Regions from separate parts of the Pseudoalteromonas sp. Z1A2 genome, predicted to be linked through region 1. Evidence: predicted binding sites of a transcription regulator. Region 1 holds the regulator's gene; each other region holds the start of a gene.

What was found. Region 1 encodes LexA, which represses DNA repair genes until DNA is damaged. Its sites were predicted from a motif close to TACTGTATNNNNATACAGTA; they were not measured.
Region 2: uvrD (DNA helicase II) is a predicted target of LexA. The motif match lies at 2,605-2,624, and genes of this name have one in related genera.
Region 3: GQR47_RS06500 (SulA-like leucine-rich domain-containing protein) is a predicted target of LexA. The motif match lies at 3,880-3,899, and genes of this name have one in related genera.

Annotation. Positions count from the first base shown of each region.
Region 1 covers NZ_WTKX01000027.1:9,529-16,491, reverse strand. The annotation lists gene coxB (cytochrome c oxidase subunit II) at 1-629, opposite strand, end outside; gene lexA (transcriptional repressor LexA) at 1,114-1,731, opposite strand; gene GQR47_RS16475 (PaaI family thioesterase) at 1,899-2,339, shown strand; gene GQR47_RS16470 (hypothetical protein) at 2,340-2,720, opposite strand; gene GQR47_RS16465 (membrane protein) at 3,034-3,759, shown strand; gene GQR47_RS16460 (chaperone modulator CbpM) at 3,822-4,142, opposite strand; partial or broken gene GQR47_RS16455 (DnaJ C-terminal domain-containing protein) at 4,142-5,110, opposite strand; gene GQR47_RS16450 (endonuclease) at 5,342-5,995, shown strand; gene GQR47_RS16445 (S41 family peptidase) at 6,096-6,963, shown strand, end outside.
Region 2 covers NZ_WTKX01000051.1:1,760-8,722, forward strand. The annotation lists gene nudE (ADP compounds hydrolase NudE) at 1-247, opposite strand, end outside; gene yrfG (GMP/IMP nucleotidase) at 309-956, shown strand; gene GQR47_RS19855 (dUTP diphosphatase) at 972-1,595, opposite strand; gene GQR47_RS19860 (YacL family protein) at 1,676-2,044, opposite strand; gene GQR47_RS19865 (hypothetical protein) at 2,161-2,385, opposite strand; gene uvrD (DNA helicase II) at 2,689-4,854, shown strand; gene GQR47_RS19875 (GNAT family N-acetyltransferase) at 4,832-6,901, shown strand.
Region 3 covers NZ_WTKX01000006.1:49,517-56,479, reverse strand. The annotation lists gene cysB (HTH-type transcriptional regulator CysB) at 1-591, opposite strand, end outside; gene GQR47_RS06515 (hypothetical protein) at 916-1,674, shown strand; gene GQR47_RS06510 (NCS2 family permease) at 1,748-3,040, opposite strand; gene GQR47_RS06505 (SEL1-like repeat protein) at 3,159-3,623, shown strand; gene GQR47_RS06500 (SulA-like leucine-rich domain-containing protein) at 3,922-4,356, shown strand; gene GQR47_RS06495 (YchJ family protein) at 4,395-4,874, shown strand; gene GQR47_RS06490 (diguanylate cyclase) at 4,949-5,866, opposite strand; gene GQR47_RS06485 (DUF6172 family protein) at 6,060-6,362, opposite strand; gene GQR47_RS06480 (VC2046/SO_2500 family protein) at 6,542-6,963, opposite strand, start outside.

The DNA.
Region 1 (6,963 bases):
CATGTTTCGTTTATAAAGCCGGGGTTCGCATCTTTTTTAACTGCAAAATCAGGTACCCACCAAGAGTGAATAACATCATCAGAAGTCATTAAAAATCGTACTTTTTGATTTATTGGCAGTACAAGAGGCTTATCAACCTCAAGTAAGTAGTTAGGGTTTTTATCTGCAAGATTCGCTATTTCATCTTGCGGGGTAGATAAAATAGAGTAGAACTCTACATCTTCGCCCATATATTCATAATGCCATTTCCATTGCGAACCCGTAATTTTAATAGTGAGATCAGCTTTGCTGGCATCTTCCATTGCAATAAGGGTTTTAGTGGCTGGTACTGCCATAGCAATTAAAATAACAAACGGAATTGCAGTCCAAAGTATTTCTACTTTAGTGCTTTCGTGAAATTGGGCAGGTACAGCCCCTTTAGATTTACGGTGATGAATAAGTGCCCAAAACATAATTGCGAACACTATCACCCCAATCACACAACATATTATAAATATGGTCATGTGCAGCTGATATACATTATTGCTTATATCGGTTACGCCTTTGCGCATATTGTATTGGCTGTTAGCCAAAACTGGGTGCGAAAAAACACATAATATAAGCCACAAGGTAGAGGTCAGTTTACCCATGTGACGGCTCCTTTGATGCTATTGCGAATGCAAAGCGAAGAGGCATACGGCTTAAACGCCAATTCGTTATTTTTATTTTTTTAGCCAATCTTATTTAATATTGATTGGTTTTGCTGCGCCAACAACGAGTTTGTGTATATTGTGTGTTCTCAAAACTAAAAAGCTGTGAGTTATTATTAGCTCAGCACATTAACAATTAGCTAAAAAACGAACAACAAGCAAGTTTTAGTATAAAAAACAATCAGGTGATATTGAATAATTAATAAAAAATCGGTAATCAACTGGGCAACAGAAAGTTCAAAATATGAGCAAAACAAAGGGGTTTAACGCATTCGGAGGGGGAAAATATAAGTGCAAAAAAGTTTACAGCTTAAATAGTCAGTGGGCTGTTTACGCCCTATTTTTTAGTACAAATTTTAAAACAAAAATGCGTACTAATTAGTACGCATTTATAAAGCTGCTTGTTTAAAAGCTATTTTTAAAGTCACATCCAATCAGCGTTTCTTATAACGCCAACGGCTAAGCCTTCAATATTAAAAGACTCATTCTCAAGATCTACTTCAATAGAGTCAAAATCGTCGTTTTCAGCATGAAGTAATACTTTACGACCCGCTTTCTCAAGACGTTTTACAGTTACGTCTTCGTCTAGGCGAGCAACAACAACTTGTCCATTTTCAGCGGTTTGAGTACGATGTACAGCAAGTAAATCACCATCCATAATACCAATATCTTTCATGCTCATACCGTTAACGCGTAGTAAAAAATCTGCAGCCGGTTTAAACATTAATGGATCGATTTTGCAGTGACTTTCAACGTGCTCTTGCGCCAAAATAGGTGAACCAGCAGCAACACGCCCTATAAGCGGTAAACCTAATTGTTCTGGCTCTTCTTCTTCAATTAATTGAATACCACGGCTTGCACCTGGTTTCATTTTAATTGCGCCTTTTTTAGCAAGTGCTTTTAAATGTTCTTCAGCAGCATTGGCACTTTTAAAACCTAATGTTTGCGCTATTTCAGCACGTGTAGGAGGCATACCAGTGTCTTTAATAAAAACTTTAATTAGTTCGAGTATTTGAGCTTGGCGGTTCGTTAATGGTCGCATACAACTGGTTTTCCATACAGTACATTTAACTGTGAGTATATACAGTTAAATAAAAATCGCAAATTTAAATTAAGCCTTAAAATAGCTAAAGTAATTTCACTTGTGTACATTTTAGGGATATAACTAAAGCTGAGTTTATAAATGATTAAAAATGCAAAGGAGACATTATGAGTATTTGGTACCAGCCCATCACCTTAGAGCTGTGCAAGCAGTTAGAGCAAGGCGTTAATGGCCAAGGAACATTAATGAAAACTATGGGGATAGAAGTCACAGAAATTGGCGATGATTATTTGGTTGCCACAATGCCGGCAATTCCTGAGCATCATAACCCAATGGGGATGGTTCACGGCGGTGCTAACGTTGTACTTGCCGAAACAGTTGCCAGCTATGCCGCTAACTTTGTTGTCGATTTTACTAAATTTTACTGTGTAGGGCAGGAAATTAGCGCAAGTCATTTAAAAGCATCTCGCAACGGCACTTTAACAGCAACGGCTAGAGCGTTTCATATTGGCAAACGTAGTTCAGTATGGGAAATAAAAATTACAAATAGCCGCAATGAGCTGTGCTGCGTATCAAAAATGACCGCAGCAGTCGTAGAGCGAAGATAGTTACTTTTCGATTGGGTAAATGGTAATTTCCATACCCGCACCAATCGCAGATATACGCAATAATGTATCTGCATCTAAGGCTTGATTAAAGCACTTAGGAGAAGTCCCTGATTCAAAACCAATATCAAACGTTCTACGTGAACAACTTAACCATTGCTTTAGCGCGTTACGCGAACACGATTCAATAAGCTCACATATATGGTTTATGGCTTTATCAGGTGTGCTCACCTCACCTGTAGCTTCAATACGTGCTAGTTGACGGTATTCGTCTTTGTCATAATGTAAAATCGTCGCGACTTTTTTCAAGTCCGCCACTAGCAAACTAATATCTTGCTTTGATTCAAGCTCAAGATCTACATTTAAAAATTGAATTTCCGACATCGTTTCGTATTTATCCTCTAATAATTTCATTGCAAACTTTAACGCAGTTTTACCGTTATACCAAATCAACTATGCTCTATTAACCACTTTATATGGATATTTCGTAGCTTTTAAGTATTTTTTAGCATTTAAAGCTAGCTGGATATCAAACATCTAGCTCAATTAAACAGATAAGTCATGTTAGGAATTTAAGTGTAATCTTTTTTATTTTTAAATGATTACAGTAAGCTATAGTTTAAACTGCGACAAAATGTCGCAGTAACTTATCCTATTAATGTAATAAACTAGCCTCTAAAAATAATAAGACTAAAACATGAATAAAAAAATATTTAAGCATGCTCGCAAGTTACATAAATGGTTAGGTTATTTATTAGCACTACAAATTTTAGCATGGTTACTAGGTGGTTTAATTATGAGTGCAATCCCTCTTGATAAAGTTCATGGGAAGCATCTTGCAACACGCACTCTTAATAATCCATTTACGCAGGCTGATTATATTGCTTCCCTTGACGATATTGCCTCTCAGGTGGTTAATCCAACACAAATAATTTTTGAGAACTTCTTAACTACACCACTTATTACTGTCTTTAGTAATAACGAGCAGCAAAGCTTCAATGGCATAACAGGCCGACCATTTGAACCGCCAACTAAAATACAAATTACCGCAAATGCTAAAGCACACTTACTTATTGATGCTCAAGTAACAAGCGCTGTACTACTAAAGCAAGGTATGCGAGAAGTTGGATATAAAACCAATGTTTGGCAGGTACAATTTGACGACACATTTAACACAACACTGTACTTGTCAGAAAATAACGGCAAAGTTGTCACCGTTCGCAGCACGCTATGGCGAATATTCGACTTTTTTTGGATGTTACATATTATGGATTACGATGAGCGAGAGGATTTTAATAATCCGCTGCTTATTAGCTTTTCAGCAACCAGCGTACTTTTTTGTTTAAGTGGAATATTATTACTTATACAAAATATACGACTAAAACGATTTATCCGAATTAAAAATAAGAATAAATCAAAGTAGTCATATTGGTTTTTGAGAGCTAGCGCCCACTTATCAAAGAGTAAATAAGCCTAGGGCTTGTTTTATTCCAAGTGCTTAAATCGACTCAAATGTCGCTTTAACATTTCGTTTTCGAAAATCAACTCATCACGCTCATCCAGCAATTGTAAAACTAAAGCTATTGCCGACCAATCTAACGAAAAGTCATGCTGGATACGGGCCGCTTTTTTAACTAAGGTCACTGCAGATACCGTAAATTGCCACTGCGTAACATGCTCCCCCTCAATTGGAACCGCAATATTATGCTCAACTAGCTCATATAAAATTGCTTCGCTAATATCACTGCTCAAACATAGCTCTTTGCTAGTAAGTAAATCGTCTTTTTGTGTCACGATAATTTGCATTATGGTTTGCTCCAGTTATTACGGGGATCAAAGTGAGCTTTTTCGGCTAATTCTTCCCACAGTTTTTTACTGGCATCATCAATAGATGTTGGATTAACAATTTTAAGCACAGCAAATAAATCACCTTTGGCTTTTTTACTCATTAATCCCTTACCTTTAATACGTAAGCGTTGACCAGACTGACTATTAGAAGGAATAGTTAATTGGATATTACCTGTCAACGTAGGTAAATTTAGCTTTGTACCAAGAGCCGCTTCCCATGGTGCAAGAGGGACAACTATATTTAGGTTATGACCCTCAACATCAAATAATGGGTGAGGCACTAAACTAATTTGTAAATACAAGTCGCCATTTTGCCCATTCGCTGACCCTAACCCGCCTTGCCCTTTTAGTCGAATTCGCTCGCCATTTACTGAGCCTGCAGGAATTTTCACTTTAAGTGATTTTTTAATTTCAGTAACACGGCCACTGCTGTCTCGCTGCGGTAACATAAACTCAACAGGCTTCACGGTATCAACTAAAGTCTCTTCAAGAAAAATTAGGAACTCTATTTCCACATCTTGTCCTTTTTGCGCGCGAGCGGCGTTACTTCTGCTTTGCCCGGAACGATCGAATCCACCAGCTCCGCCAAACATTGAATTAATAAAGTCAGAAAACTCTTGGTCGGTTTGAGGATCGCTTTGCTGGTAATTACTTTGCGAAGAGGCATTGTTACCACCATAATGGCCTTGCTGTTGACGAGCACGATTTTGTTGGTGACGACGTAACTCGTCGTATTTTACACGTTATTCTTTGTTATGAATGACTTCGTAAGCTTCTGCTATTTCTTTAAACTTATCTTCTGCTTGAGGCTCTTTGCTTACATCTGGGTGATATTTTCTGGCTAACTTTTTATAAGCTACTTTAACCGCTTTATCATCTGCATCAGGCGATATTCCAAGCACTGCATAATAATCAACAAATTTCATTTGCAATCCAAATCCTCATATTGAGTAAGCTTTAAGCATACTCCTTAACGGGTAACCTTGTGTGGTTAAAATACGATAAATAGTGAGAAATAAATGAATAGTGAAAATAACTTTGAGTAAAAAATTAATCAGGCACTTTTTAGTAATATAAGCGTAGGCCTTAAGTTAACTTTATCTTTTATCTTCAAGGCTTTAAACTGCCTATTCCTGTAGTTCACATTTGTGATGGATATGACTCGATTTATTCTGGCCTTATTGGCTTGTTGTGTGTGCGCTTCGGTATCAGCCGAACAATTTACCCGTTTTTCAACGGCTAAAAGACATTTAATTAAAACCCTACCTGACAACGCCAAAAGCATTTACTGCGGTTGCGACATTAAAAAAGAAGGCAAAAAACTCGTTCCTGATCCGTCTAACTGTGGTTACATTCCTCGAAATACCCTTACCCGCTCAGGCAAAGTAAATGTGCGAGCACTACGCATTGAGTGGGAGCACATTGTTCCGGCGTGGGAATTTGGTCACCAGCTACAATGCTGGCAAGATGGCGGGCGTAAAAACTGCCGTAAAGTAAGTGCTAAATTTAGAAAAATGGAAGCTGATATAAATAACTTAGCGCCAGCTATTGGCGAAATTAATGCCGATCGCTCTAATTATCGTTTTGGTATGCTTAGCGAAAACGCCACACAATATGGTCGTTGCGAAGTAAAAGTAAACTTTAAGCAACGTGTAGTTGAACCGCCTGTTTATGCACGAAAACGTATAGCTGACACCTACGCTTACATGCAAAAAACATACGGTTTAAAAATCTCTGATAAACAGCAAAAGTTATTTAATGCATGGCAAAAGCAAGCATTCGCAGATACAAGTAGTGCGAGTAAGCTCTAAGCTTTAACACTCATTTACATAAATCAAAGTTATAAATGTTGAATAAACGAGCGAGTGTTGTAATATTTTAAACAACTTATTTACAAAAAAGCCCTTACCTATGTTTAAAAATAATAAAACCTCGCTTGCCATTTTCACTGCATTTGCGGGCTTTGCTTTGACCGGTTGTGGCGGCGGTGGTAGCGGCATCGACTCAGCCCCTGTAGTTACAACACCTGTTAGTAGCAGTCCAACATGGACTGCGGGTGTATTTGAACCCTCTAACGATTTAAAAAACTTTTGCGAAACCCCGCGTACGGGTAACGATCCCTTTAATAACAACGAGCCTTACCCAGATCAAGCCGGTTCTGCCCTTTACGAAAAACTCTGGCTTCGCTCTTGGAGCGACGAAACCTACCTTTGGTATGATGAGATTGCCGATAACGATCCTGAAAGCTTTGCCACAGTAGCCGATTATTTTGCCCAATTAAAAACAGAGCAGCTTACCGACTCAGGGGCAAAAAAAGATAACTTTCATTTTTCAGAACCTACTGAAGATTACTTTCAAGAAGCGCAATCGGGCGTTACTTCTGGTTACGGTATAAATTGGGCGTTTATTGGCGATACAGCCGACCGTATTTTACGCGTCGCTTATCTTGAAGATGATTCACCTGCAAGCCAAATAGGCTTTCAACGTGGTGATACTGTACTTTCAGTTGACGGTGTTAGCATTAATACCAATACACAGTCGGGTGTAGATACGCTTAACGAAGGCTTATTTAGTCCTACTAACGGCGACTCACATACTATTGTTGTACGCAGTAACGATGGCGCCGAAAAAACATTTAATGTAACCGCTGGCAATATTGAACAAACACCGGTTCAAAATGTTAAAACGATTACAACCGCAAATGGTTCAAGCGTGGGTTACATGCAATTTAATAGTCATATAAGCATTGCCCAAGAAGGGCTTATTGATGCAGTAAATA
Region 2 (6,963 bases), on a different contig from region 1:
CTTTAGGAAAACCTAACTGGTAATTGTTTGTGCCCGCACAGTATTCACGTACAAGTAGTAACTCATTATCTGCACTTAACGGAACAATCATCACTGCTCCCCGGCCACCGCCGCGAATTCGCTCATACTGGCGCTCTTCGTTATTAGAAAACTTTAACTCTAAAGACTCCACAGTAAACAGGCGACTTTTAGCAACAACATTGTTACTGAGGATTTGTGGTGGTGTTGGGTGCTTTTTCTGTGTCATTGGCGTTAATTTGCTATCATGGCAGTTAGTTCAATAATAAACCTTATAAGTTGAAATTCCTATGTTAAATTGGTCAAAAATCGATACCGTTTTGCTCGACATGGATGGAACATTACTCGATTTACATTACGACAGTCATTTTTGGCTTAACGTTATCCCTGCGCAACACGCATTAGCTAGAGGCATTAGCCTAGATGCAGCTAAAGCAGATATTTTAAAACGCTATCAAGCTGTGAGCGGTCAAATACAGTGGTATTGTTTAGATTATTGGGAGCAGCAATTAAACTTGCCTATAATGGAGCTTAAACGAGAGTCTCAGCATTTAATTAAAATGCGCGAAGACGTACCTCATTTTTTAACCGAGCTTAAAAAAGCAGGCAAAGAGTTAATTTTACTTACCAACGCCCACCCTGAGAGTGTCATGCTGAAATTTGAGCATACAGCGATTGATAACTACCTAGATGGTGTAGTGTCTACTCATGAATATGGAGTAAGTAAAGAGCAGCAAAGTTTGTGGCACCAAGTACAAAAAGACTTAGGGTTTAATAAGCAGCGCACTTTGTTTGTAGATGACAGTGTGCCGGTATTAAATGCCGCACGAGAATACGGCATCGAGCACTTACTTGCAGTTGCTAACCCTGATAGCCAACAACCACATAACGAAATAGCCGATTACCTGAGTGTTACCGACTATCGTAAGATTATTTAACTCAGTTTACGTGGGCTAGATTTTTGGGTAACGCGCTTCAAGGCCTTGGTACACTAACTTTGCAAAATCTGCATGTTCTGTATCAAGGCTTTTAACTACTTCAACTAAATGCTCGTTATCTTCTTGCCCGTTCCACTCTTTAATGTAGCTACCGTCTTTGTAGCCATGATCTTGACGGAAAAAGTTTAACGTGTTTTTACCTACGTAGCCGCGATATAAATCATCAATATCCATACCCATTTGCGCCATACAGCCGGCAAAGGCAGCGGCATTAAACGTTTTATCTGCAACGGCGGAAGCCGCTAATATTTCTAGCGTTTGTTTAAAGTCATCCGCTTGTTGAGCATTACTAAGCTCAGTTTCAAGTTGCTTTGCTAAGTCTTCGTAGCTAGTTTTGCCGTCAATTCTAAGCGATAGACCAAAATGAAAAATATCAACCAACTCTAAAATAACTTGTTCAGTATCTGGTGTTTGTTTTTTCCACCATTTCCAACCATGATGATCCAGCATTTCAGCGCACTCAACCCAAATAGCGCGGTACCATTCGAACCCTTGAGTAAACCATTGCTCATGTACTTTAGTGTTCATGGCGTTTTGCATTTCTAGCATAACTACTAGCTTGTTTAAATTGGCAGACATATTCATTCCTGTCGTTTTTGATTAGTGTAATAGTACAGATAAAGGAAGCTTAACGCATCAGCACTATCTTAATATGTAGTTTACTTTGAGCCGCTAAATTCAGCCCATGAATCAATTAAATCAATGAAATCTTCAAAGCCACAACCACTACTTAAACCATTTTCTTCAAGCGCTAAATCGTCATCTTGATACGCCATTAGGTCTTCGCTGTCTTGATGAAGCGCATGGGCTTCAAATAATGCTTCGTCTTTGGTTAATATTAAATCTATTTCTTGGCCTTTTAGCGTTAACGGCTCATAGCTTGAGCTCACCGATGCAATAAGCGCTTGCACCATAGCTACTTTGTCTTTGCCTATTTCTTCGTTTAGCCAGCGACCAATAATAGCGTGTTCACTACTTATTTTAATACGTAGCCCACTAATAGGGTCGCGAATAAATTGATACTCCATAGGATTTGCCTGTAAATCTTTAATTGCGTAATTATATACGTAAACGCCCGCAAACCACAGGATATATAAAGTAAAATAGCGCCACAAGGGCGCTATTTTATTCAACTTTAAAGCAGTTAACTTCGCGATCTATAACGCGCTGCGTCAATAATCGACCATAAGTAAATAATAGGCACTAGTACAAAACCTACAAGCACATAAATTAGTGCGTAACTTATTATAATAGCGAGTGCAAAAAATATAGCCGCTAAAATACGCCCTTGCACTAACTGCCCTAAACCAGGAAAAAATATATTACATAATGCTGCGATTACGTTACCGCCAGAACCTTGATCTGCCATACTAACCTCTGTATTTATTTGATTTTATAATTATTTACTTACACACTCTATGCCAATTTATTAAAGCTTACAAATCAAATAGTTAAATTAGTCTAGATTTAGAGAGTTAGTAAATTTTGCTAACTTTAGGTCAAATTAGCAATTTTTATTGTGCGTTTACGCTTTTTTGTTTGTTCAAAAAATTATCAAGTTACTCGTTTTTAAGGCTATTTTATAAATAGCTGTTTATAAAAACAGTATTTTATTTAGCCTAACAAAAACACCTGTTATACTGCCCACAATATTGATTAAAAAGGCGTAACGATGGACGTTTCACAATTACTCGATGGCTTAAATGACAAACAACGCGATGCCGTTGCAGCCCCACTACAAAACATGCTGGTATTAGCAGGTGCTGGGTCTGGTAAAACACGAGTGTTAGTTCATCGTATTGCGTGGCTTATGCAAGTTGAGCAAGCATCTGCTTACAGTATTTTTGCCGTAACCTTTACTAATAAAGCGGCTAAAGAAATGCGCAGCCGCGTTGAAGAAACACTAAAAGCCCCTGTAGGTGGTATGTGGATTGGTACGTTCCATGGTTTGTCGCATCGTATTTTACGTGCTCATCACCGTGAAGCTAACTTACCAGAAGCCTTTCAAATTTTAGACTCTGACGATCAACTTCGGATGATCAAGCGCTTATTAAAATCGATGAATATCGATGATAAAAAATGGCCCGCCAAACAATTTGGCTGGTACATCAGCGCTAAAAAAGATGAAGCACTTCGCCCTAAAGATATTCAAGCATACGATATTAACGAGCAAATGATGCTGCGTGTTTACGCCGCCTACCAAGAGGCCTGTGATAGAGCAGGCCTAGTAGATTTTGCCGAAATATTACTACGCAGCTACGAAGTGTTAAAAAATAACCCAACGTTACTGCGTCATTATCAGCAACGCTTTGCACATATGCTCGTAGACGAGTTCCAAGATACAAATACCATCCAATATGCATGGTTAAAGTTACTTGCAGGCGATACAAGCAGTATCATGATTGTAGGCGACGATGACCAAAGTATTTACGGTTGGCGCGGTGCTAAAATCGAAAATATTAAACGATTTTTAACTGACTTTAGCGCAGAAACCATTCGTCTTGAACAAAACTACCGTTCAACTGCAACTATTTTGAAAGCGTCTAATGCATTAATTCAAAATAACTCAGAGCGTATGGGTAAAAGCTTATGGACCGACGGTAACGATGGCGAGCCAATTTCTATTTATGCAGCATTTAATGAATTAGACGAAGCACGCTTTGTAAGTAGCAAACTACGAAGCTGGTTAAATGCAGGGAATGCCCTACAAGATGCAGCAATTTTATACCGTAGTAACGCGCAATCTCGTGTACTCGAGGAAGCCATGCTACAAGAAGGCTTAAAATACCGTATTTATGGTGGTATGCGATTCTTCGAACGACAAGAAATTAAAGATGCGTTGTCGTACTTACGCCTAGTAGGTAATCGTCAAGACGATGCCGCGTTTGAGCGTGTAATTAATACGCCAGCACGCGGTATTGGCGACAAAACATTGAGCCATATACGCGACTGTGCACGAGCAGAATCGTTACCGCTTTGGTATGCCGCAAAAGCAATTGTAGAACAACAGCATTTATCTGGTCGTGCTTCGGGTGCAGTAAGTAAGTTTGTAGAACTCGTTGAACAAATAGAAGATAAAATTAGCGATCTAACTTTGCATGAGCAAGCCAAGTACACAATTCAAACCTCAGGCTTGATGGCAATGTACCAAGCTGAAAAAGGTGAAAAAGGCCGTGCTCGCGTAGAAAACTTAGAAGAGCTAATTAGCGCATGTGACCAGTACGAACTTCCTGAAGACGAAGAATACAGCTCGCCTTTACAAGGCTTTTTAGCCCATACGTCACTTGAGTCAGGTGAAGGACAAGCAGAAGAACACGAAGACGCCGTACAAATGATGACGCTTCACTCAGCTAAAGGCTTAGAGTTTCCGCTAGTGTTTATGGTAGGCGTAGAAGAAGGCATGTTCCCTTCTCAGCAAAGCAACGAAGAGTCGGGTCGCTTAGAAGAAGAGCGCCGCCTTTGTTATGTAGGCATGACACGAGCAATGGATAAGTTATACATTAGCCATGCTGAGAGTCGCCGTTTATACGGGCAAGAGAAATACCATAGCCCATCTCGCTTTTTACGCGAAATCCCTGAAGACTGCGTAGAAGAAATTCGTATTAAAACACAGGTTTCTCGTCCACCTGCCGCCGGGCGTTTTAGCGCATCAGTTAGCCATGCAGCATTTGAAGACAGTGGCTTTAACTTAGGGCAACGAGTTTTGCATGCTAAGTTTGGTGTTGGTACCGTACTTAATTACGAAGGCAGTGGCGCGCAATCTCGCGTACAAGTTAACTTTGACGACCTTGGTAGCAAATGGTTAGTAACGGCTTATGCACGATTACAAGCGGTATAAAACACACCTAAATGAATTAAAACAACAACTAGCTGGCGCGTATCATCGCCAGCTAGTATTAATTACTGGCAGCTCAGCTTGGTGTTGTGAATTACTTAACTCATTAATAGATGAAAACAATACACTTGTTGTATCCAAGCAGTGCGCGATTAAAAATTCGTACTGGCCTACTCGCACACACCAAATTTTAGGGCAAGAATTTGCCCATGCTGTTTACGATGGTTTTAGTGGTTTGCACCCTGATAAACTTGCAGCACTTGCCGGCACCGTTAAAGCAGGCGGTATACTGTTTTTATTACTACCTGAATTAGATGATTTAGCCTCTTGGCAAGATCCCGCATTAAGCACAGTGCAATCACATGGTCACACCATTGACTGTAGTTTATTTAATCAACGTTTCGCGACTATTATTAAACCGTCGCCCGCTTTTCACTTTAGTGAAAAAAATGGCTGTATTAGTAATAACGCTAGCTATGTAATGCATAATAAAATTGATTATGAGCCACAGCAAAACTGTATTGAGCAAATAGTAAAAGTAGCTAACGGCCGTGCCAACAGGCCTTTACTCATTAATGCCGATAGAGGCAGAGGTAAGTCGGCAGCACTTGGCTTAGCCGCGGCAAAACTAACTGATAAAAAAGTAATTATTTGCAGCACTCAGTTTAAAGCGACCCATAGCAGCTTTAAACATTTAGCCCAAGAGTTAAGCCTGCAATACAACGCTGAACATAAACAGCTCGCCAACTTGCACTACGTTGCACCTGACGCGTTATTAAACACACTACCTGAGTGCGATTTACTACTCGTTGATGAAGCTGCAGCAATCCCTGTTCCGTTATTACTAAAAATGCTAGCTCATTATCCTCGTATAGTCTTTGCAAGCACTCTAGTTGGATATGAAGGAAATGGTAGGGGTTATACCATTCGCTTTAGTAACTATATAAAAGCGCACTATAAAGCCTCTAAAGTTGTAACGCTTGATGAGCCACTGCGTTTTGCTAAATACGATCCCCTCGAGAAGCACATTCGCACCTTGCTTGCACTCGATGCAGAATATATAGAGTTAAGTAGTGATCAATTAGAGCAGCCAGTTCATAGCGAAATAACTCAGCAATCCCTTGTAAACAATGAATCTTTACTGCAGCAAGTTATTGCCCTACTTGCACTGGCTCACTATCAAAGTAGTGTCAACGACTTACGCCAACTACTAGACGCACCATCGCAAAGACTATTTATTAGCAAAATTAATAATCAATTAGTTGGCGTATGCTTAATCGCCATAGAAGGTGGTTTAAGTGAAGAACTTGCCCTACAGGTTATAAGTGGAGAGCGCCGTCCGCAAGGACATTTAATGGCGCAAGCACTCTCACAACTTAGCTTTAATAATGACTGTTTAACGAAACTGAGCGCTCGCGTTGTACGAATAGCGATTGATCCGAGTTCCCACAATATAGGACTTGGTAAAAAGTTACTTAGTTATTGCGAATCACAGGTAAAAAGCCAATGTAGTTGGCTTGGTGCAAGCTTTGGCGCAACGGCGCAGTTACTTAATTTTTGGCAAAACCTAGGATTTGATACTGTAAAATTAGGTTATCAACGCGATAAAAGCACCGCTGAACATTCGGCGCTTGTAGTTAAATGCTTAAGCGACAAAAGTACAATTCTTCACCCCCTAAAAAAGCAGTTTAAAATCGATTTCTTTTATGCTCTTTTAACACACTTTAAAACACTAGATTGGCAACTCGTGAATATAATAATTGAAGGATTTAGCGACGAGTTAATAAGCCTAGAGACTCACGAGCGATTAGCGCTGCTCACTAAAAGTAACTTCACTCAATTTAGTATCTCTGCAACTCTTTGGCAGTTACTGAGCCAGTCACCTTCTTATATATCTCAATTAACAGAGTCTGATAAACAACTTTTAATAAAGTTAGTACTTCAAAATGAAAGTAATGAAAAAGTGATTCAACACTTAGGATTATTAGGAAAAAAACAGCTTGAGAATCAATTTAAACGTGCCATAAAAAACCTCACTAGCACCATCTAATAATTTCTAGTTGCCCTATCTCTGTTAAATTTTATCCATCTTTAAGCTATTTATTTAATTTG
Region 3 (6,963 bases), on a different contig from region 1:
TGTAATGAGTGGATATTGGGCAATGTCAGCAACAGTTAAACTATTTGCCTTTTTAGCGAGAGGATGGTCTTTAGCAACAACAATACTGCGGTTCCAATGGTAGCAAGGCAGCATAACTAAATCTGAATACAAATGCAGTGCTTCTGTTGCAATAGCAAAGTCGGCATCACCGCGTGCTGCAGCATCCGATATTTGCTGTGGAGTACCTTGGTGCATATGAAGCGATACCGCAGGGTATTTTTTCATAAACCCTTGAATAACGTTAGGCAAAGCATAACGGGCTTGGGTATGTGTTGTGGCAATATTTAACTTACCTTGATCAGGTAGCGTATGCTCATTAGCAACGGCTTTAATACCTTCTACTTTGGAGAGTATTTCACGAGAAATATTAATTATATCTTCGCCAGCACCGGTTACATGCGTTAAATGTTTACCACTGCGACCAAAAATTTGTACACCCAACTCATCTTCTAACATGCGTACTTGTTTAGAAATTCCTGGCTGCGAGGTAAATAAACTCTCAGCAGTCGCTGAAACATTTAATTTATGATTTTGTACTTCTACGATGTATCTGAGTTGTTGTAATTTCATGGCTGCAAATTTTAACGTTATTATTCATATTATTTATAAAGGCAATACCGCTTAAAACCAAGTGTTATTTGCGTAAAATATCACTTTAGGTCTTTAGGTGTGCAATTATCTGATTAGAGCTCAAGGCTAGCATAATAAATATGCTTCAGGTAGCGATGTTTATTCAGCTTTAGTTTATAAGCCCTTAGGATGACTACGGTTTATAAAGAGCTCAACCTATCAATTTTTTGGTGTATTTTTTAAGTTAATCGGCGCAAAGCTACCCTGTTAACGTATATTTAATGTAAGATTAAATAATTAGGTTATATATCCGAGAATTACACCATGATCGTTTCTATTATAATAGTGCTTATAGTTGCATTGATTGTGATTGCACTTTGGGTAAGTGCTGTACAACAACACAAAGAAAAACAAGAAGCGGAACGCCGCAAAGAGCTAACAAAACAAAAAGCTATAATAGAAGAAACAGAAGAAGCACTAATGAATAGTGCCAATATACCTCTTTCTGAAAATATAATCCGTGTATTGCAACGCCGTATTTACGAAGCATTAAACACGATGGTTACTAGTTCGCCAACATCCAAAGCACTCAAAAGCCGCTTAGGTGAGGCTAAAACGCACCTCACCAATGCAGTTCTAGACAACAGCAGTGAAGCCCTAACGCTACCGAGTAATGACAAGCAGCTTGTTGGCCTAATTCAAGGTATTAAAAAATTACGCTCAATTTTACGCTCTGAACATAATAAAGGTCGTATTGATAGCCAAGTTTTTGTTTTAGAAGATAAACGTCTTGAAAAACTACAACTGCGTATTAATATCGAAAGCCAAATAAAACGTGGCTTATCTGCCCGCTCAGCGAGTATGGTTGGCTCTGCAAGGCAGTATTTTGAAAAAGCACAGGCAACGCTCAATGCAGTTACATACACCGATGAATATGTAACAACAAAACGCCAAGAAGTTGAAGGTTACTTAGAAGCAATTAGTGTTGAACTTAGAGCTTCTAATGCAAGCGCACTTAAAAAGAAAACAGAAGAAGAGCAAGACGACTTAGATATATTGTTTGCTCCTAAAAAGAAATGGTAATTCTTTTATAAAAGTATTAAAAAAGCCTGCACAAATTAAATTTATGCAGGCTTTTTTGTCTATTTGTTAGTCATTAAGACAAAAATGCAAACTTGAAAACAAACAAGGCTGTCAATATCCAAACACTAATACTGATTTGATCTTGCTTACCACACAATACTTTTACCGCTGTATAAGATATAAAGCCAAGTGCAATACCGTGCGCAATCGAAAACGTTAATGGTGTCATTAGTAATACTACAGTAACAGGAATTGCATCGGTCATATCATCCCAATTTACAAACTTTAAATTTTGTAGCATCAGTACAGCGACATATAAAATAGCACCTGCCGTAGCATAAGCCGGTACCATTTGTGCAAGCGGTGCAAAAAACATCATTAGTAAAAAGCAAATACCTACAACTACAGCCGTTAAGCCAGTACGTCCGCCAACAGAAACACCAGCAACCGATTCTATATACGATGTAGTCGTAGACGTGCCTAGCATCGCACCTGCAATTGTTGCTGAGCTGTCAGCACTTAGTGCGCGTCCTAAACGAGGCATGTTACCTTTTTCATCAGCTAAACCAGCTTTTTGAGTGACCGCAACTAATGTACCCGAAGTATCAAAAAGATCGACAAACAAGAATGCAAAAATAACACTCATCATTGATATATCAAAAGCGGCGGCAAAATCTAATTGCATAAAAGTAGGCATTATTGATGGTGGCATAGCCATAACACCGTGAGATTCAACTAGCCCTAAACTTAGTGCAATGCCAGTCACTAATAAAATACTAATAAGTACACCGCTTTTAAAATCGCGGTATAAAAGCGCTGCAATTACAAAAAAGCTTAATATAGCTAATAATGGGCCTGGGGAAGTAATGTCGCCCAATTGCACTAATGTTGCTGGGCTTGAGACAATAATACCTGCATTTTTAAGGGCAATTAAGGCTAAAAAAGCACCTATACCTGTTGCGATAGCTCGCTTGAGCACCAGAGGTATGGCATTAATAATCCATTCTCTGACTTTAAATAAGCTTAAAAATAAAAATATACAACCCGACATAAAAACAGCCCCTAATGCGGCTTGCCAGGTATAACCCATTCCTAATACGACGCCATACGTAAAAAAGGCATTTAGTCCCATGCCAGGCGCTAATGCTAATGGATAATTAGCCCACAAACCCATTATAAAACAGCCTATCGCAGCTGCTATACAGGTAGCTACAAATGCAGCCCCTTGGTCCATCCCTGCCTCAGCAAGCATAGCCGGGTTTACAAATACAATGTATACCATAGTGATAAAGGTAGTTAGGCCAGCAACGCATTCGCGTTTAACTGTTGAGTTATTTTCGCTGAGTTTAAATAAGGCTTCAAACATAATAAACTTGTGATAGTAAAAAGTGACGAGATTTTAACATAAAAATTATCTTTTACAGGACATTTTACCTTGCTATATACTAAACTGTTAAAGTAGTTAAAATAATAAATGAACCAATATGCTTAAAACAACACCTTGTGAGCAAGACTTAGAGCAACAGCTAGACAACATTTTAGGTTTTGTTACTCAACCAGAAAGCAGCCCCGCGCCCATTGATAATAAAAAAGATGAGCAAAGTACTATTAATAAAGCCCTATATTATTTAAAAAATAATCAAGCTCCATTGGCTGTAAAATGGATGCGCCTTGCTGCAATGGCAGGAAACCATAGAGCCCAGTTTTATTTAGGTTTATTTTTTGTAAAAGGTGAAGGCGTGCCACAAAGTGTATTTCATGCTGTAGCGTGGTTGAGCTTAGCGAGTAGCCAAGGATACGCACCTGCCACTGCAGCGGTTACAGATATACGCAAACATATCGAAACTAAGCGATTTAAAGATGCTCAATGTTATGCAGCAAGTTTGTACGAACAAATTCACCAACTCCAGTTTTCTCATATGATCCCTCGCACGAGTGAAGACACATAAACCAACTAAGTTATAAGTACTGTATACAGTGTTGAAAAATACTGTATATAGTTACAAAGATACTCCTACACAGTATAAAACCCACAAATTAAAACATTACTCAAAAATTTATTTTTGAAATACCCCCTCAAAAACAAGCCTATAACAAGTTGATTAATAAATAATTATAGATTTAAAAATAAAAAACAATGATCAAAGGCTGAATAACTGTACAAATAAATAGCATAAAATGCTTGCACGAAAGCACTGTATAAACTACTGTATAGGAATACTGTATAAAAACCCAGTGAGTGAAATTATGTTACAGCCTATTACCGTAAGAACAGTTAAAAGTTACCAACAAGACGAGCAAAGCGATTGCGTAAATTTGATCCAAATTGAAGATGAAATTTCAGCGACCTTTGAGCTTTTAAAAGTATTACACCAATACAATAGCTCTAATGCATGGACGTTACTAATTGCGCCAGATCATGTACCGAGCAAAGCTTTACTTGACTCATGCTCTATTGATACAAGCAAATTACTTGTTATTAGACAGAAGCACCTAGTAAATTTAGAGTATGTATTAAATTCTGCGTTACATAATGGAAACTTTGCAGCGGTAATTACCTGGACCGATATAGTTAATAACCAACTACTTACAAATCTATCGTTCGATTTAAGTAAAACGAATACAAAACTATACTGTTTTACTAAAAACGCTCAAACAACAGAGATACCACTCGCTCAATAAGCTTGTTAAACTAATGTTTTAGATTCTGTATTATTATTATGACTTCACTCAATACCACATTATGTTTTTGCAGCAGTGGGCACAATTATGCCGATTGCTGCGAGCCGCTTCACTTATCTGTAAAGCAAGCTGACACTCCTGAACAACTTATGCGCTCACGATTCAGTGCTTATGTTATTAAAAATGCAAAATATGTTTATCAAACCTACGCAAAAGAAAAACAAGCTGAAAACCCGGTTAAAGAAATCAATGATTTTGCTAACAGCTGTCGATTTATAAATCTTGATTTAATTGACTCAAGCCATGATGGCGATACTGGAACTGTAGAATTTAAAGCCCAATATTTTTATCAAAACTTATTTTGTGAGCTTCACGAAAAGTCGCAGTTTATTAAAGAAAACACTCAATGGCGTTATTTAGATGGCACTATATATCCTGTTGAAGATATTAAAGTAGGCAGAAATGATAACTGCCCATGCGGTAGCAATAAAAAGTACAAAAAATGTCATAGCATGTAATAAATAATCTTATTTAATATTTATCACCTAAAAGGTGTTTTTAAGTGGCAGAGTGATTTATTAGCTAATTAAACTTAAAAACACACTTTGTTACGCCCTTGCATTTTAGACTCATACATTTTTTCATCTGCGATCTGCAACGTGTTTTTGTTATTTACGTATGGTTGTAGGGTTGCACCGCCAATACTAATAGTCACAAAATCATATTCTGAATATTTGTGTAATATTTCTAAATCGGCCACATTCTGTTTAATTTTATCAGCAACACAAATTGCACCTTCAGTGCTTGTATGCGGTAGAACAACTACAAACTCTTCGCCGCCATAACGCGCAACAAAATCGGTTGGCCTTTGCAAACTATTAGTAATAGTTTGTGCTACTAGGTTTAACACCGTATCCCCCTGCACATGACCATAGATATCATTGTATTGCTTAAAATAATCTATATCGATGAGTAATAATGCATAGTCAACTTTTTCTCGTAAGGCGCTTCGTTCCATTTTAGAAAAATGTGCATCAAAATAACGGCGATTGAATACTTTAGTTAAATCATCTAAAAATACTTTTTGATTGAGTAAGTCGTGTTGTAATTTTAACGTTATATGGGCACGAACCCTTCTAAATAGTGTTTCTTTTATAATCGGCTTTTTAATAAAATCAACAGCTCCGGCTTCCCAACACTCTTCTTCTTCGTTTTCAAAGGATGTAACAAAAATAACTGGGATATCCTGTGTTTCAGTATTATTTTTTAATTTTAAACATGTATCAATACCACTCATTCCACCCATACTAATATCGAGTAGGACTATATCGGGTACATTTACATTACAAATTTCAATTGCTTCTTCACCACTTCCAGCTGTTGTCACATTAAAATGCTCAGATAATATTTTTTTCAATACGATTAAGCTTAATAACTGATCGTCAACTATAAGTACTTTAGAATTCTTTAAACTTAGTTTTAATTGATGGTCAGAGTAATTTATTGGCATAGTAAAAATGTTTTGTTTTTTTAATTAAAAACAGCCTATAGCATCACATTTTGTTATGCAAATGTTAATTAACAGGGGTTCTACTTATTGGTTACTAATAAAAATGCTTTTTAGTAAATCTTTATTGCATAAAAACAAAAAATGAGCCACTTGGGCTCATTTTATAACTTTGAATACTTAATTTAGTTAAGTATTATTCGTCATCATCTAAATCTAATTGCTGACGTTGAGCAGGTCGAGCTAAAATCTCTACGTAGAAAGAGGTCAAACCTTGCTTTTCAATTTCGCCAATTTGGTTACTTAATTCAGCAACGTGCACAACTTGCGCATCTTCAGCTGTGTTACCAAACTTACAGTCAAATGCCCAATAGTCAGCATCTTCAGGTAGCGTTTTATTACGCTCTCTTTTCAAATATTTTTTCACTTCGTGCTTTGCAGCATCAACCATACGAGGGTATTTGATTTTCTCGTGATTTAGCGTGAATGTTTTCTTCATTACGTTCCTAATTACCTTGGTTTAATGATAATGGCATTTCATGTCATACCATTTGACGCCATTATAGCAATTGCATTTAATTTTTGGATGCTTTTTTTTCATTAAATCAATTATTAGCAAATATATAAAGCAGACCCGTTATAAAGCATATATTAACTGATGATTATTACAATCATATATCACACCGCAATAAGCTGAAGTGGTTGATGTATTGCATCATTATTAAGGCTGTCGTAAAAAGCAGCTGCATCTATAGGAGGATTAGCAAGTTGTGTTTGTTCGCTTTTAATTCTTCTTCTGACAGCAAGCTCACAGTTATCTATTATATTAAGTGGAATATGCTTATCATCATTTCTAATCGCAAGTGGTTCAGGCTTTAAGCACTGTCTTAACTTAATACTTGTCATACCGCAGCGCTCTCCTTCTTGAGATATTAATGATGCATTAAACTGTCCAACCAACATATTGTATTCATCAGGGGCTAAAAGTTGCTTTGGACCTGCGCCTAATTGCTTTCTTAATGCCTCTTCTTCTATAACTAAATTATCTATTTCAGTTTTTGGTAAATGAAATTGGCTAAAGTCAAGTGCGTCATGTGACA